DNA from 2 places in the Cupriavidus malaysiensis genome. Region 1 is predicted to be linked to the other one. Evidence: predicted binding sites of a transcription regulator. Region 1 holds the regulator's gene; the other holds the start of a gene.
The links. Region 1 encodes sigma-54, which starts transcription at its own class of promoters, with help from an activator protein. Its sites were predicted from a motif close to TGGCANGNAANCTGCTTT; they were not measured.
Positions count from the first base shown of each region.

Region 2: urtA (urea ABC transporter substrate-binding protein) is a predicted target of sigma-54. The motif match lies at 4,157-4,174, and genes of this name have one in related genera.

Region 1 is NZ_CP017754.1:835,575-842,892, forward strand. Features, by position in the region: gene ptsN (PTS IIA-like nitrogen regulatory protein PtsN) at 1-375, opposite strand, end outside; gene hpf (ribosome hibernation-promoting factor, HPF/YfiA family) at 761-1,111, opposite strand; gene BKK80_RS03655 (RNA polymerase factor sigma-54) at 1,161-2,636, opposite strand; gene lptB (LPS export ABC transporter ATP-binding protein) at 2,737-3,531, opposite strand; gene lptA (lipopolysaccharide transport periplasmic protein LptA) at 3,587-4,213, opposite strand; gene lptC (LPS export ABC transporter periplasmic protein LptC) at 4,271-4,900, opposite strand; gene BKK80_RS03675 (KpsF/GutQ family sugar-phosphate isomerase) at 4,917-5,900, opposite strand; gene BKK80_RS03680 (monovalent cation:proton antiporter family protein) at 6,052-7,318, shown strand, end outside.
Region 2 is NZ_CP017754.1:1,696,623-1,703,940, reverse strand. Features, by position in the region: gene urtC (urea ABC transporter permease subunit UrtC) at 1-1,078, opposite strand, end outside; gene urtB (urea ABC transporter permease subunit UrtB) at 1,075-2,712, opposite strand; gene urtA (urea ABC transporter substrate-binding protein) at 2,848-4,104, opposite strand; gene BKK80_RS07415 (cytochrome o ubiquinol oxidase subunit IV) at 4,527-4,880, opposite strand; gene cyoC (cytochrome o ubiquinol oxidase subunit III) at 4,881-5,525, opposite strand; gene cyoB (cytochrome o ubiquinol oxidase subunit I) at 5,528-7,318, opposite strand, start outside.

The DNA.
Region 1 (7,318 bases):
GGACAGCAACTGGGCGATCTCCGACAGGATCTCGAGATGTTGCTGGGTGGCCTGCTCGGGTACCAGCAGGAAGATCAGCAGCGACACCGGCTTGCCGTCGGGCGATTCGAATGGGATCGGCTCGGCCAGACGCATGAAGGCGGCCAGCGGTTGCTTCAGGCCCTTGATGCGGCCATGCGGGATGGCCACGCCCGCGCCCAGCCCGGTCGAGCCCAGCGACTCGCGCGCGAACAGGTTGTCGGTGACCGTGGCCCGCGCCACGCCATGGTTGTTCTCGAAGAGGAGTCCGGCCTGTTCGAAGACGCGCTTCTTGCTGGTGACGCTGACGTCGAGTGTGATGTTGCCTGGCGGCAGCAATTTGGCCAAACGGTTCATGGCAGGTGCGCAGGGATTCCAGATAAGCGGCCCGGTGCGCTGCGCGCCCGGCCGGGTCAAAGAGGCGGAATATCCGCTCGCTCCGCCGGTCGGGCGCCGGCATGCGGAGTATCGGACCATTATAGAGCAGCCCGCCCGCCTTCTTGTGCGGCGCGCAAGCCGCGGTCCCGGCGGTAGCGGCGACTCATGTATTGGAGAGCATACACTGCGTCGCGCCACTTGCGAACTCCCCCGGACGAGGGCGTGTACGGGGCGTGCACGCGAGCCGGTCCGCCAAAAGCAAAAAACCGCGCTTTATGCGCGGTTCGTGGTCTGGCCCTTGTGCTGGTGGCCGACGGGCGGCCTCAAGGCAGATCAGGCAGATTGTTCTTATTGTTTTCTCTGGCTATTGCTGCATCTGTGCGGCAGCCATCTGGTACTTCACGGATTCCCGGTCGTGGCTCTGCACGCGGTCCTTGTACCGGATGACCTGACGGTCCAGCTTGTCGACCAGTGCGTCGATCGCCGCATACAGGTCTTCGTGGTGCGCCTCGACGAAGATGTCCTTGCCCTTCAGATGCAGATTGATTTCCGCGTACTGACGCCTGTCCTTTTCCTTGTGGTTGTCGACAGAGAGCAGCACGCTAACGCCGATGACTTGATCGAAATGCCTGACGATACGCTCCAGCTTCGTTTCCACGTACTCACGCAGGGGTGGCGTGATGTCCAGGTGGTGTCCACTGATCTTGAAGTTCATAGCGCTTCTCCTTCTGAAAGAGCCACACCAGGCAGGCGATGCGGCTCGGCTACAAAGACTTGCGGAGATTGACTGCCGGGATCTTCAGCGCTTCTCGGTACTTGGCGACCGTCCGGCGCGCCACGACGAAGCCCTGATCGCCCAGCAATTCGGCAATTCGGCTGTCGGACAGGGGATTCTTCGGGTCTTCGGCTCCTATCAGTTGCTTGATCAAGGCTCGGATAGCCGTTGATGAAGCAGCGCCGCCCGTTTCCGTGGACACATGGCTGCCGAAGAAGTACTTCAGCTCGAAAGTGCCCATGGGGGTGGCCATGTATTTGTTAGTCGTCACCCGAGAGATGGTTGACTCGTGTAATCCCAGTGTATCGGCAATCTCCCGCAAAACCAAGGGGCGCATCGCAATTTCACCGTGGCTGAAGAAGTTCTTTTGACGCTCGACAATGGCCTGTGCGACACGCAGGATGGTGTCGAAGCGCTGCTGGATGTTCTTGATCAGCCAGCGGGCTTCCTGCAGTTTCTGCTGCAGGCCGGCGGCACCGGATTCGCCCTTGGCGCCGCGCAGGATCTGCGCGTACATGTCGTTGATGCGCAGGCGCGGCATCACGTCGGGATTGAGTTGGGCGATCCAGCCGCTGCCGCTCTTGCGCACGAACACGTCGGGCACGACGAAGTCGGCCTGCGGACGGTTGTAGGCGTGGCCCGGATACGGTGCCAGCGAGCGGATCAGGTCATGTGCTGCCTTCAGCGCCGTCTCGTCCACCTGCAGCGCCTTCTTCAAGCGCGTGTAATCGCGCGCGGCCAGCAGTTCCAGGTGGTGGTTGACGATGCCCAGCGCCAGCTCGCGCTGCGGATGCGACAGCCGCCGCAGCTGCAGCGCCAGGCATTCGGCCGCATTGCGCGCTCCCACGCCGGGTGGATCGAAGCTCTGCAGCAGGGCCAGCATGGCCTGCACTTCCTCGATCTCGAACTCCAGCTCTTCGGGCAGCTCTTCGCAGATCTCCTCGAGCGTGGCGCTGAGGTAGCCGTCGTCGTCGAGCGACTCGATCAGGAAGATGGCCAGGCCCTTGTCGCGCGCCGAGATCTTCAGCGGCGCGAGCTGTTCCATCAGGTGCTCGCGCAGGGTCGGCTCGGCGTCGCGCAGTTGCAGCGGCGCCTTCTCGTCTTCGTCGCCCTGGGGGCGACGCGCGAAGTCGTCCAGGCTCCAGTCGCTGCCGTAGTCGTCGGCGCCGTCGCCGAAGCGCTCTTCATCGCCGCCGCCCTCGTCGCTGCGTGCCTCGCCATTGCCCTGCGCTTCGGCCGGGGCCGGCGCGGGTGCGCTCTGCACGTTGATGCTGCCATCGGCGGCCACCCGCAGCGGGCTCTCGATCCAATCGTTTTCGCGCTCGAGCAGAGGGTTTTCGATCAGGGCCTGCTCGACTTCCTGCTGCAGTTCGAGCGTGGAAAGCTGCAACAGCCGGATCGACTGCTGAAGCTGTGGCGTCAGTGCGAGATGCTGGGAAAGGCGGAGCTGAAGCGAAGGTTTCATGCGGCCTATTCTATGCCCATCCGCAGCGCGATGGAACGAAAATTGCTAACGTTCCTGCCGCTTTGTCGCGGTCCCGCGCCGGCGAGGCGCGGCCACCGCATCACATGCGGAAGTTCTCGCCCAGGTAGACCCGGCGCACCGATTCGTTGGCGATGATTTCCTGCGGGCGGCCCTCGGCCAGCACCGCGCCCTCGCTGATGATGTAGGCGTGGTCGCAGATGCCCAGCGTCTCGCGCACATTGTGGTCGGTGATCAGCACGCCGATGTTGCGCGCCTTGAGGAAGCTGACGATACGCTGGATCTCGCCCACCGCGATCGGGTCGACACCGGCGAACGGTTCGTCGAGCAGGATGAAGCGCGGGGCCGAAGCCAGCGCGCGCGCGATTTCCACGCGCCGGCGCTCGCCGCCCGACAGAGACAGCGCGGGATTCTGGCGCAGGTGGGCGATCTGCAGGTCGTCGAGCAGCGCGTCCAGGCGGCGCTCGATCTCCTGCGCCGACAGCGGCTTGCCGTCGACGATCTGCAGCTCCAGCACCGCGCGGATGTTCTCCTCGACGTTGAGCTTGCGGAACACCGAGGCCTCCTGCGGCAGGTAGGACAGGCCCATGCGCGCGCGCTCGTGGATGGCCAGGCCGCTCAGGTGCAGGCCGTCGAGCACGATGTCGCCTTCGTCCAGCGCCACCAGGCCGACGATCATGTAGAAGGAGGTGGTCTTGCCGGCGCCGTTGGGCCCTAGCAGGCCGACCACCTCGCCGCTCTTGACGTCGAGCGAGACGTCCTTGACCACCGTGCGCGAGCCATAGCGCTTCTTCAGGTGGCGTACCGTCAGCGTGCTGCCGCCGGCGGACTGGCCGTTGCTGGCGGTGGCGGCGGGGGCGGTCTGGGTATCGGTCATGAGGGCAGTGCGTTGGGAGCGCCTGGCGCGCTGGATGCGTTGCGTTCGGCTGGGTTCAGGACTTGGACGGCGCGGGTGCGGACTTCAGCTCCAGCGGCGGCGCTGCCGGCGCGCTGGCCGGCTGGCGCGGCGAGAGCACGGCGCGCACGCGTCCCGAGGAGGTCACCGCGCCTTTGTCGCCGCTGCTGCTGGCCGTGTAGTACTCGTTGTTGCTGTCGTAGGTGATCACGGCGCCGCGGATCTCGTCGATCTGCTTGCCGCCCGCCAGGCGCGCCATGCGGGCCTGGCCGATCAGCTTGGAGATGCCTTGCTTGCCGTCGTACTCGATGCGGTCGCCCCAGCCGTCGATGTACTCGTCGACGTTGTCGCGCTTCTGGCGGATATAGGCGAGCTTGCCCGGCTTGGCGGTGGCGATGGCGTACTGGTAGCCCTCGGGGTCGGTGCGCAGCTCGGCGGCGTCCGATTTCAGCACCATGGTGCCCTTGGTCAGGACCACGTTGCCGGTCAGCGTGTAGACCTGCTTGACGTCATCGTAGCTGGCGTTGTCGGCCTCGAGCACCAGCGGCTTGTCGCGGTCGGCGCGCTCGGCGTGGGCGGCCGGCGCCAGGCAGAGCGCGGCGGCCGCGGCCAGCAGGGCAGGCGAAATCCGGGCGCGGAACCACGTCTTCAAGGCAGGCATCATGATGGTGAGCGGATGGAGAAAGCGGCGGCTGCGGGTTGCCGCGCGCGGTTGCATGACTTAGGACCTCGGCGCGGGCGCGCCGCGCGGGGTGGTGACGATAGTGCCGCGCACGTTGCCGAACAATTGTACTTCGCGCGTGACGTTGTTGAAGAGCAGGCCGTTGGCGTTCATCACGGAGACGCCGCGGGTGAGCTGCACCGGTTTGTCGGTCTTCACGAGATCGTCGTTGACGAGGATCCGGAAGTACTCGGAGGCCGCGCTCATCTGCGGGTCCTGCGCCGGGTCGGGACCCTGCGCCCGCACGATGAGGCCGTTGTCGTAGAGGTCGATGACCGAGCCGTCCGCGTTCATCTTGCCGCGGTCGGCGCGGCCGCTCACCGGCGGGCGGCCCGGATCGTAGGAGCGCATCGCGGGGCGGGCGAACTCGTAGGTCTGGTCGTCCTCGAAGTGCACCATCTTGTCGCCGTTGAAGCGCAACTTGGTGTCGCCGTTCACGTCGAGTTCGGTGGCCGCGAAGCGGTCCATGTAGTAGTCGGGCTCGTGGCGTGCCGTCTTCGGGCCGGTCGCGGCTTCGCGCGGCGAGTTGATCTGCACGAGCCAGAACGTGCTGCCGGCGACCACCGCCATCAGCAGCATGGGCAGCGCGCGCATGGCGAGCCGGCTGAGGGAAGACAGGATGGATTGCATGGGCGCCCGACGTGCCTCAGATGACCTTGGCGCGGGTCAGGTCGTGGATGTGCAGCGCGCCGACCAGGCGCCCGCCCTCGTCCACCACCAGCAGCTGGTTGATGCGGTTGGCTTCCATCAGCTGTACCGCCTCGACCGCCAGCCGGTCCGGGCCGATGCTGCGCGGATTACGGTGCATGACGTCGCCGATCGGCACCGTCTTCCAGTCGCGCGGGGTCTCCAGCAGGCGGCGCAGGTCGCCGTCGGTGAAGACGCCGATGGCGCGGCCGTCGGCGTCGACCACCGCGGTCATGGCCATGCCTTTGCGCGTGATTTCCATCAGCGCCTGTGCCAGCGGCGTGCTTTCGCGTACCTCGGGCACGGCATTGCCGCTGCGCATCACGTCGCGCACATGGGTCAGCAGCTTGCGCCCGAGCGCCCCGCCCGGGTGCGAGCGGGCGAAGTCCTCTTCGCCGAAACCGCGCGCGTCCAGCACCGCCACCGCGAGCGCGTCGCCCAGCGCCAGTGCCGCGGTGGTGCTGGCGGTCGGGGCCAGGTTCAGCGGGCAGGCTTCCTTCTCGACACCGGCATCCAGGTGCACGTCCGCCAGCTTGGCGAGCGTGGAGGCAGGGTTGCCCGTCACCGAGATCAGGCGGGCACCGATGCGCTTGACGATCGGCACGATGGCGAGCAGCTCGCCGGTCTCGCCGGAATTGGAGAAGGCGACCAGTACGTCGTCGCGCGTCACCATGCCGAGGTCGCCGTGGCTCGCCTCGGCGGGGTGGACGAAGAAGGCGGGCGTGCCGGTGGAGGCCAGGGTGGCGGCCACCTTGCGGCCGATATGGCCCGACTTGCCGATGCCCGAAACGACCACGCGGCCGCTGCAGTGGAGGACGAGCTCCACCGCGCGCGCAAATTCGTGAGTCAGGCGGGCGGACAGTGCCGCCACGGCATCGGCCTCGGTCTGCAGGGTATTGCGAGCGAGCTGAAGTGCTCGATCGGCATCGAAATTGGCTATCATGGCGACGAAGTATACCAACGAATGCGATGGCGTCTGGCCCGTCCCACCAGGGGGGGCGTTCCCGGGCGGCAACCGCGCTTGCCGGGTCCCGCCGGCGGGCGGCCCGCGCCGGGCGGCCCGTGCGCCGGGCCGGCCCACCCAGAGCCTTTCGATGCATTCTCCGCTGGAACTCACTCTTGTGCTGCTGGCAGCCGCCGTATTCGGCGTGGTCGCCTTCCGCATGCTGCAACTGCCTCCCATGCTGGGCTACCTCGCGGTCGGCATCCTGATCGGGCCGCACGCGCTGGCGCTGGCCGGCGATTCGGGGCAGATCCAGTACCTGGCCGAGTTCGGCGTGGTCTTCCTGATGTTCTCGATCGGGCTGGAGTTCAGCCTCGGCAAGCTGCGCGCCATGCGGCGGCTGGTGTTCGGCCTGGGCGGGTCGCAGGTGGTGCTGACCATGCTGGCGGTGCTGCCGGCCAGCCTGCTGTTCAACTGGCTGTTCCACCTGAGCTGGCAGGCGGCCATCGCCATCGGCGGCGCGCTTGCGATGTCCTCCACTGCGATCGTCTCCAAGATGCTGTCCGAGCGCATGGAACTGGAGACCGAGCACGGCCGCAACATCATCAGCGTGCTGCTGTTCCAGGACCTGGCGGTGGTGCCGCTGCTGATCGTGATCCCGGCGCTGTCGCGCGACCCCGGCGACATGGCGGCCGCGCTGATGCTGGCGGCGGTGAAGATCGTGGTGGCGCTGAGCCTGATCTTCTACGTCGGCAAGAACCTGATGAGCCGCTGGTTCCACGTGGTGGCGGCGCGCCGCTCGCAGGAACTGTTCATGCTCAACCTGCTGCTGGTCACGCTCGGCATGGCCGCGCTCACCGAGCGGCTGGGCCTGTCGATGGCACTGGGCGCCTTCATCGCCGGCATGCTGATCTCGGAAACGCCCTACCGCCACCAGGTGGAAGAGGACATCAAGCCCTTCCGCGACGTGCTGCTCGGCCTGTTCTTCGTCACCATCGGCATGCTGCTCAATGTGCGCGTGGTGCTCGATCACCTGTGGCTGGTCCTGTTGCTGCTGCTCTTGCCCATCCTCTTCAAGTTCGTGCTGATCGCGCTGCTGGCGCGCGCCTTCGGCTCGCGCCAGGGCGTGGCCATGCGCACCGGCCTGGGCCTGGCGCAGGCCGGCGAGTTCGGCTTCGTGCTGCTGAACCAGATCGACGGACTGAACCTGCTCGACCCGGTGCTGACCCAGGTGATCCTGGCCTCCATGCTGCTGTCGATGCTGGCGGCGCCGTTCCTGATCCAGTACAGCGACGCCATCGTGCTGCGCTTCGCCGCCAACGAGTGGCTGCTGCAGTCCCTCAACATGACGCGTATCGCGGCGCAGAGCCTGCAGACCGAGAAGCACGCCATCATCTGCGGCTACGGCCGCAGCGGCC
Region 2 (7,318 bases), 860 kb from region 1:
GCGTGACCAGCACGAACATCGCCCCCAGCAGGAACAGCCAGTACTCGGCGAAATAGGCCGTGAACAGGGTCTTGGCCCCGTTGACGAGGAAGGCGCCGACGACCGGGCCGACCAGCGTGCCGCGCCCGCCCACGGCCACCCACACCGCCATCTCGATCGAGTTGGCCGGCGACATCTCGCCCGGGTTGATGATGCCCACCTGCGGCACGTAGAGCGCGCCCGCGATACCGCACAGCACCGCCGAGAAGGTCCATACGAACAGCTTGTAGCCGAGCGGGTTGTAGCCGGAGAACATCACGCGCGTCTCGGCATCGCGCACCGCCGTCACCACGCGGCCCAGCTTGGAGGCGACGATGGCGCGGCAGGCGATGAAGCCGGCCAGCAGCGCGGCGAAGCTCAGCACGAACAGCGCGGTGCGGGTCTGCGGCGCGGCCACGGCGAAGCCGGCGATGCGCTTGAAGTCGGTGAAGCCGTTGTTGCCGCCGAAGCCGGTCTCGTTGCGGAAGAACAGCAGCATGGCCGCATAGGTCATCGCCTGTGTGATGATGGACAGGTAGACGCCCTTGATGCGCGAGCGGAAGGCGAAGAAGCCGAACAGCCAGGCCAGCAAGCCGGGCACCAGCACCACCAGGGCCAGCGCCACCCACAGGTGCTCGCTGCCGTGCCAGAACCAGGGCAGTTCCTTCCAGTCCAGGAACACCATGAAGTCCGGCAGCTCGCTCTTGTAGACGCCCTCGCGCCCGATGGCCCGCATCAGGTACATGCCCATGGCATAGCCGCCGAGGGCGAAGAACAGGCCATGGCCCAGGCTGAGGATGCCGCAGTAGCCCCACACCAGGTCGAGCGCGATGGCCGCCAGCGCGTAGCACATGATCTTGCCGATCAGCGTCAGTGCGTAAGCCGACAGGTGCAGCGGATGGCCGGGCGGCAGCACCAGCGCGCACAGCGGCACGCCGATGCAGGCGATGGCGGCGAGCACCGCCAGCGCCAGCCAGCCGCGCGCGGGGAACAGCGGCTGGCGCTCGGGCACGTCCAGGCGCAAACCGTTCGAGGATCGAGAGAAGGAACCCTGCATCATGCCTCCGCGCTGCGCCCCTTGAGCGCGAACAGTCCTTGCGGGCGCTTCTGGATGAAGAGCACGATCAGCACCAGGACGAAGATCTTGGCCAGCACCGCGCCGTAGAACGGCTCGATGAACTTGTTGACGAGGCCCAGGCCGAAGGCCCCGACGATGGTGCCGGCGAGCTGGCCCACGCCGCCCAGCACGACCACCATGAAGGAATCGATGATGTAGGCCTGGCCGAGGTCCGGACCCACATTGCCGATCTGCGACAGCGCACAACCGCCCAGGCCGGCGATGCCGGCGCCGAAGGCGAAGGCGTAGCTGTCGACCTTCCAGGTGCGCACGCCCACGCAGGCCGCCATGGTGCGGTTCTGCGTGGTGGCGCGCACGAACAGGCCGAGGCGGGTGCGGTTGAGCACGCCCCAGGCCACCGCCACCACCGCCAGCGCGAACACGATGATGACGACGCGGTTGTAGGGAATCACCAGGGCCGGCAGCAGCGCGAAGCCGCCGCTCATCCATGCCGGATTGGCCACCTCCACGTTCTGCGCGCCGAACACCGTGCGCACGGCCTGCATCAGCAGCAGGCTGACGCCGAAGGTCGCCAGCAAGGTCTCGAGCGGGCGGCCGTACAGATGGCGCAGCACCAGGCGCTCCAGCACGAAGCCGACCAGCGCCGAGGCCAGGAAGGCGGCCGGCAGCGCCGCCAGCAGGTACCACTCGAAGGCGCCGGGGAAATGCGCGCGGAACACGCTCTGCACCGAGTAGGTCGCATAGGCGCCGATCATCAGGAATTCACCGTGCGCCATGTTGATGACGCCGATCAGGCCGTAGGTGATGGCCAGGCCGAGCGCCGCCAGCAGCAGCACGCTGCCCAGGCTCAGGCCGGCGAACAGGTTGCCGATCAGCTCGGCGCGGCGCTGCTCGGTGCGCAAGCCGTCGAGCACCTGCTGGGCGGCCACGCGCAGCTCGGCATCGGGCTCGCGGTAGCGGCCCGCCGCATCGCGCTCGACGAAGGGCTTGAGCTTGAGGCGGTTCTGCGGATTATCGTCGCGCCCGAGGATGCGGATCGCCTCCAGGCGCGCGTTGCGGTCCGGGTCGGACAGCGCCGCGCCGGCCCAGATCACGTCCAGCTTGGCGCGCAGCGCGGGGTCGGCCTCCGCCTTGCGGGCCGCCTCGACCGTCTCGCGCGACGCGCTGTCGGGCTGGTCGAGCAGGGTATTGATGGCCTGCGTGCGCACCGCGATGTCGGGCGACTGCAGCAGCAGGCTGCTGGCCGCGCTGTCCACCTGGGAGCGCAGGCTGTTGTTCAAGGTCGGCGCCTCCAGCTCGTCGGCCTTGACCGCGACCGGCTTGCCGCTGACGGCGTCGAGGATCTTGTCGCCGTCCTGGATCACCATGCCGGTGCCGGGGGCGTATTGCAGCGAATCGTCCTGCAGCGCCTTGAGGATGGGGCCGGCCTGCGCGGCCGGCGCCTTGGCGAGCGCGGCGATGGCGGCGCTCTTGGCGTCGAAATCGTCCCCTGCCAGCGGCTTGAGGTCGTCCTGCGTCAGCGGCGCGGCGTGCAGCAGCGGCACCGCGAGCAGCAGCGCGGCGGCCAGCGCGGCGCGCAGGCGGGAGGCGGCGGACTGGAATGCGGTTCGGAGCATGATGGTCTGTGGTCGGCGACGGATGGCAGGACGGCCGGCCTCCTCCGGGGGTGTCCGGTGGCGGCCAGGCCGCCATGCGCGGACATGGCGGTACGATCGGAGGGGCCGGCGCGTGGCGCCGCCCTCCTCCCCCGCTTACATCACCTTGTCGGGCTTGCCTTCGTTGCCCGAGATGAACGGGCTCCAGGGCTGGGCGCGGATGGGCTTCGGCGTCTTCCACACCACGCTGAACTGGCCGTCGCCGCGCACCTCGCCGATCATCACCGGCTTGTACAGGTGGTGGTTGTCGCCCATGGTCAGCGTGAAGCCGTCCGGCGCCTTGAAGGTCTGGCCGTACATGGCCGCACGCACCTTGTCCGGATCGGTGCTGCCGGCCTTCTTGACGGCCTGGGCCCACATATGGATGCCGACGTAGGTCGCTTCCATCGGGTCATTGGTCACGCGCTTGTCGCCGCCGGGCAGGTTGTTGGCCTTGACCCAGGCCGCCCATTCCTTGCGGAAGGCATCGTTGGTCGGGTTCTTGACCGACATGAAGTAGTTCCACGCGGCCAGGTGGCCCACCAGCGGCTTGGTGTCGATGCCGCGCAGCTCTTCTTCGCCGACCGAGAAGGCGACCACCGGCACGTCCTTGGCCTTCAGGCCGGCGTTGCCCAGTTCCTTGTAGAAGGGCACGTTGGAGTCGCCGTTGATGGTCGAGATCACCGCGGTCTTGCCGCCCTGCGAGAACTTCTTGATGTTGGCGACGATGGTCTGGTAGTCGCTGTGGCCGAACGGCGTGTAGACCTCCTCGATGTCCGAGTCGGCCACGCCCTTGCTCTTCAGGAAGGCGCGCAGGATCTTGTTGGTGGTGCGCGGATAGACGTAGTCGGTGCCGAGCAGGAAGAAGCGCTTGGCGCCACCACCCTCCTTGCTCATCAGGTATTCGACGGCCGGGATGGCCTGCTGGTTGGGCGCCGCGCCGGTGTAGAAGACGTTCTTCGACATCTCTTCGCCTTCATACTGCACCGGGTAGAACAGCAGCGAGTTCAGTTCCTCGTAGACCGGCAGCACCGACTTGCGCGACACCGAAGTCCAGCAGCCGAAGGTGACCGCCACCTTGTCCTTGCTGATCAGCTGGCGCGCCTTCTCGGCGAACAGCGGCCAGTTCGAGGCCGGGTCCACCACCACCGGTTCGAGCTTGCGGCCCAGCACGCCACCGCTCTTGTTGATCTCGTCGATGGTCATCAGCGCGACGTCCTTCAGCGAGGTCTCGGAGATCGCCATCGTGCCGGACAGCGAGTGCAGGATGCCGACCTTGATCGGCTCCTTGCTCTGCGCCAGTGCCAGCGTGCTGGACCCGATCATCGCCGCCGCGGCCACCGCGGTCAGCTTCAGCATATTGCGTCGTTTCATTGCAGCTCCCAGATTGTCGTGTGTTGTGGAACAGCGAACTCCGGGTGCAGGTTCTGCAACTAGCGTGCCAAGGCCATCGCCGCGTGCGGGGGCCCGGCCGGCGCGGCGGCGGGGCGTGGAACGGGCGCCCGTCAGGGCGGCGCACCAACGGCGTGCAGCGACGCTGCGCACCATCGGCGTGCATGGGGCAGAGTGGTGCATGGCGCGCACGGGTGAAGCGCCAGGCATGCCGGCGCCGGGGGTGGCGCGTGGGCCCTGCGCGTGCGGCGTGAACCACGATCGGGCGTAGGTGCGGCGGCCATGCGCCAAGGCGGCGCGCCAGGGGGCAACGCGGCCGGCGCGGCAACAAAGAAAAACGGGCCCCGCAGGGCCCGTTGGTCGGAACATCGGAACATCGCGTGCCGCCGGGCGGCACGCGGCGTTCAATGCGCCATCATGTTGACGTTCATGTTGTGCATGATCCACAGCGAGCCTGCCACCACGATCAGCAGGATCAGCGCGGTGAAGGCCAGCACGATCACGTTCCAGCGCTGCTCCGAAGAGCGGTCGAGGTGGAGGAAGTAGACCATGTGGACGAGGATCTGCACCACGGCCAGCGCCAGGATCACCACCAGGATGGTCGACGGGGCGGCCGAGCCGTCCATCACCATCTTGAACGGGATCACGGTCAGGATGACCGCCAGCACGAAGCCGATCACATAGGACTTGACGCTGCCGTGGCTGGCACCGCCAGCGGCATGGCTGCCGTGGCCGGCGGAGACGTTGCTGTGTTCCATTTACATCGCTCCCATCAGGTACACCACGGTGAACACGCCGATCCAGACGATGTCCAGAAAGTGCCAGAACAGCGCGAAGCACGCCAGGCGCTTGTTCATGGTGGGCGTCAGGCCCTTCTTGGCGATCTGGCACATCAGCACGGCCATCCACAGCAGGCCGCTGGCCACGTGCAGGCCGTGGGTGCCGACCAGCGTGAAGAAGGACGACAGGAAGGCGCTGCGCTGCGGGCTGGCGCCCTCGGCGATCAGGTGATGGAACTCGTTGATTTCCATGCCGATGAAGGCCGCGCCCAGCAGGAAGGTGATGGCCAGCCAGAACTGCAGGCGGGCCTTCTGGCCGTTGTGCAGGGCCACCATCGCCATGCCCGAGGTCAGGCTCGAGAACAGCAGCAGGAAGGTCTCGACCAGGACGTAGTTCAGTTCGAACAGTTCCTTGCCCGAGGGGCCGCCCGCCACTTCGCCGCGCAGCACCGCGAAAGCGGCGAACAGTCCGGCGAAGATGATGCAGTCGGTCATCAGGTACACCCAGAACCCGAACACCGTGTTACCGGCGGTGTCGTGGTGGGCGTGGTCGTGGTCGTGCGCGTGGTCATGCGCCGCGGGGGCGGCGTGCGCGGGATAACGGTCTAGGACTTGGGTCGACATGTTCAGGCCTGCGACGCGAGACGGTCAAAATGGCGCGCTTCGACGGCTTCGACTTCCTTCGCGGGCACGTAGTAGTCGATGTGGTCGTCGTTGCTGCGGACGATGAAGGAGACGATCATGCCGACCAGGCCGACGATGGCCAGCCACCAGATGTGCCAGGTCAGGGCGAAGCCGAACACCAGGCTGAAGGCACCGATGAAGAAGCCTGCGCCGGTGTTCTTGGGCATGTGGATCTGGTCGTAGTGCGCTTCCTTCTTCGGCACGTCGCCACGGGCCTTCATGTCGGCGAGGGCGTCGAGGTCCTGCACCACCGGGGTGTGCGCGAAGTTATAGAACGGGGGCGGCGACGAGGTGGCCCACTCCAGGGTGCGGCCGTTCCACGGATCGCCGGTCACGTCGGCCAGCGCCTTGCGGTTGCGGATCGACACGATGATCTGCAGCACCTGGAACACGATGCCCAGGCCGATCAGCACCGCGCCGATCACGGCCACGTGCAGGAACGGGGTCCATTCCGGGTTGTCGGTGTGGTTCAGGCGGCGGGTCATGCCCATCAGGCCCAGTGCGTACAGCGGCATGAAGGCGAAGTAGAAGCCCACCAGCCAGCACCAGAAGGCGCACTTGCCGAGGCGCTCGTCCAGCTTGAAGCCGAAGGCCTTCGGGAACCAGTAGGTCACGCCGGCCAGGTAGCCGAACAGCACGCCGCCGATGATCACGTTGTGGAAGTGGGCGATCAGGAACAGGCTGTTGTGCAGCACGAAGTCAGCCGCCGGCACCGCCATCAGCACGCCGGTCATGCCGCCGATCACGAAGGTGACCATGAAGCCCAGGGTCCACATGACCGGGGTGGTCATGCGCACGCGGCCGCGGTACATGGTGAACAGCCAGTTGAAGATCTTCACCCCGGTCGGGATGGAGATGATCATGGTCGTGATGCCGAAGAAGGCATTGACGTTGGCGCCGGAGCCCATCGTGAAGAAGTGGTGCAGCCAGACCAGGAACGACAGCACCATGATGCAGCAGGTGGCGTAGACCATGCCCTTGTAGCCGAACAGCTTCTTGCCCGAGAAGGTCGAGATGATTTCCGAGAAGATGCCGAAGGCAGGCAGGATCAGGATGTAGACCTCAGGGTGGCCCCAGATCCAGATCATGTTCACGTACATCATGGCGTTGCCGCCCATCTCGTTCGTGAAGAAGTGCATGCCCAGGTAGCGGTCCAGGCCCAGCAGCGCCAGGGTCACGGTCAGCACGGGGAACGAGGCCAGGATCAGCACGTTGGTGCACAGCGCGGTCCAGGTGAAGACCGGCATGCGCATCAGGGTCATGCCCGGCGCGCGCATCTTGAGGATGGTCACCAGGAAGTTGACGCCGGTCAGCAAGGTACCGAGGCCTGAGATCTGCAGGGCCCACAAGTAGTAGTCGACCCCCACGCCCGGGCTGTAGGCCAGCTCGGACAGCGGCGGGTAGGCCAGCCAGCCGGTGCGGGCGAATTCGCCGACGCCCAGCGAGACGTTGACCAGCATGGCACCGGCCACGAACAGCCAGAAGCTCAGCGTGTTCAGGAACGGGAAGGCCACGTCGCGCGCGCCGATCTGCAGCGGCACGACCAGGTTCATCAGGCCGGTCATCAGCGGCATCGCCACGAAGAAGATCATGATCACGCCGTGGGCGGTGAAGATCTGGTCGTAGTGCTCGGGCGGCAGGATGCCCGGGTTGCCGTTGGTGGCCAGCGCGAGCTGGGTACGCATCATGATGGCGTCGGCGAAGCCGCGCAGCAGCATGATCAGCGCGACCAG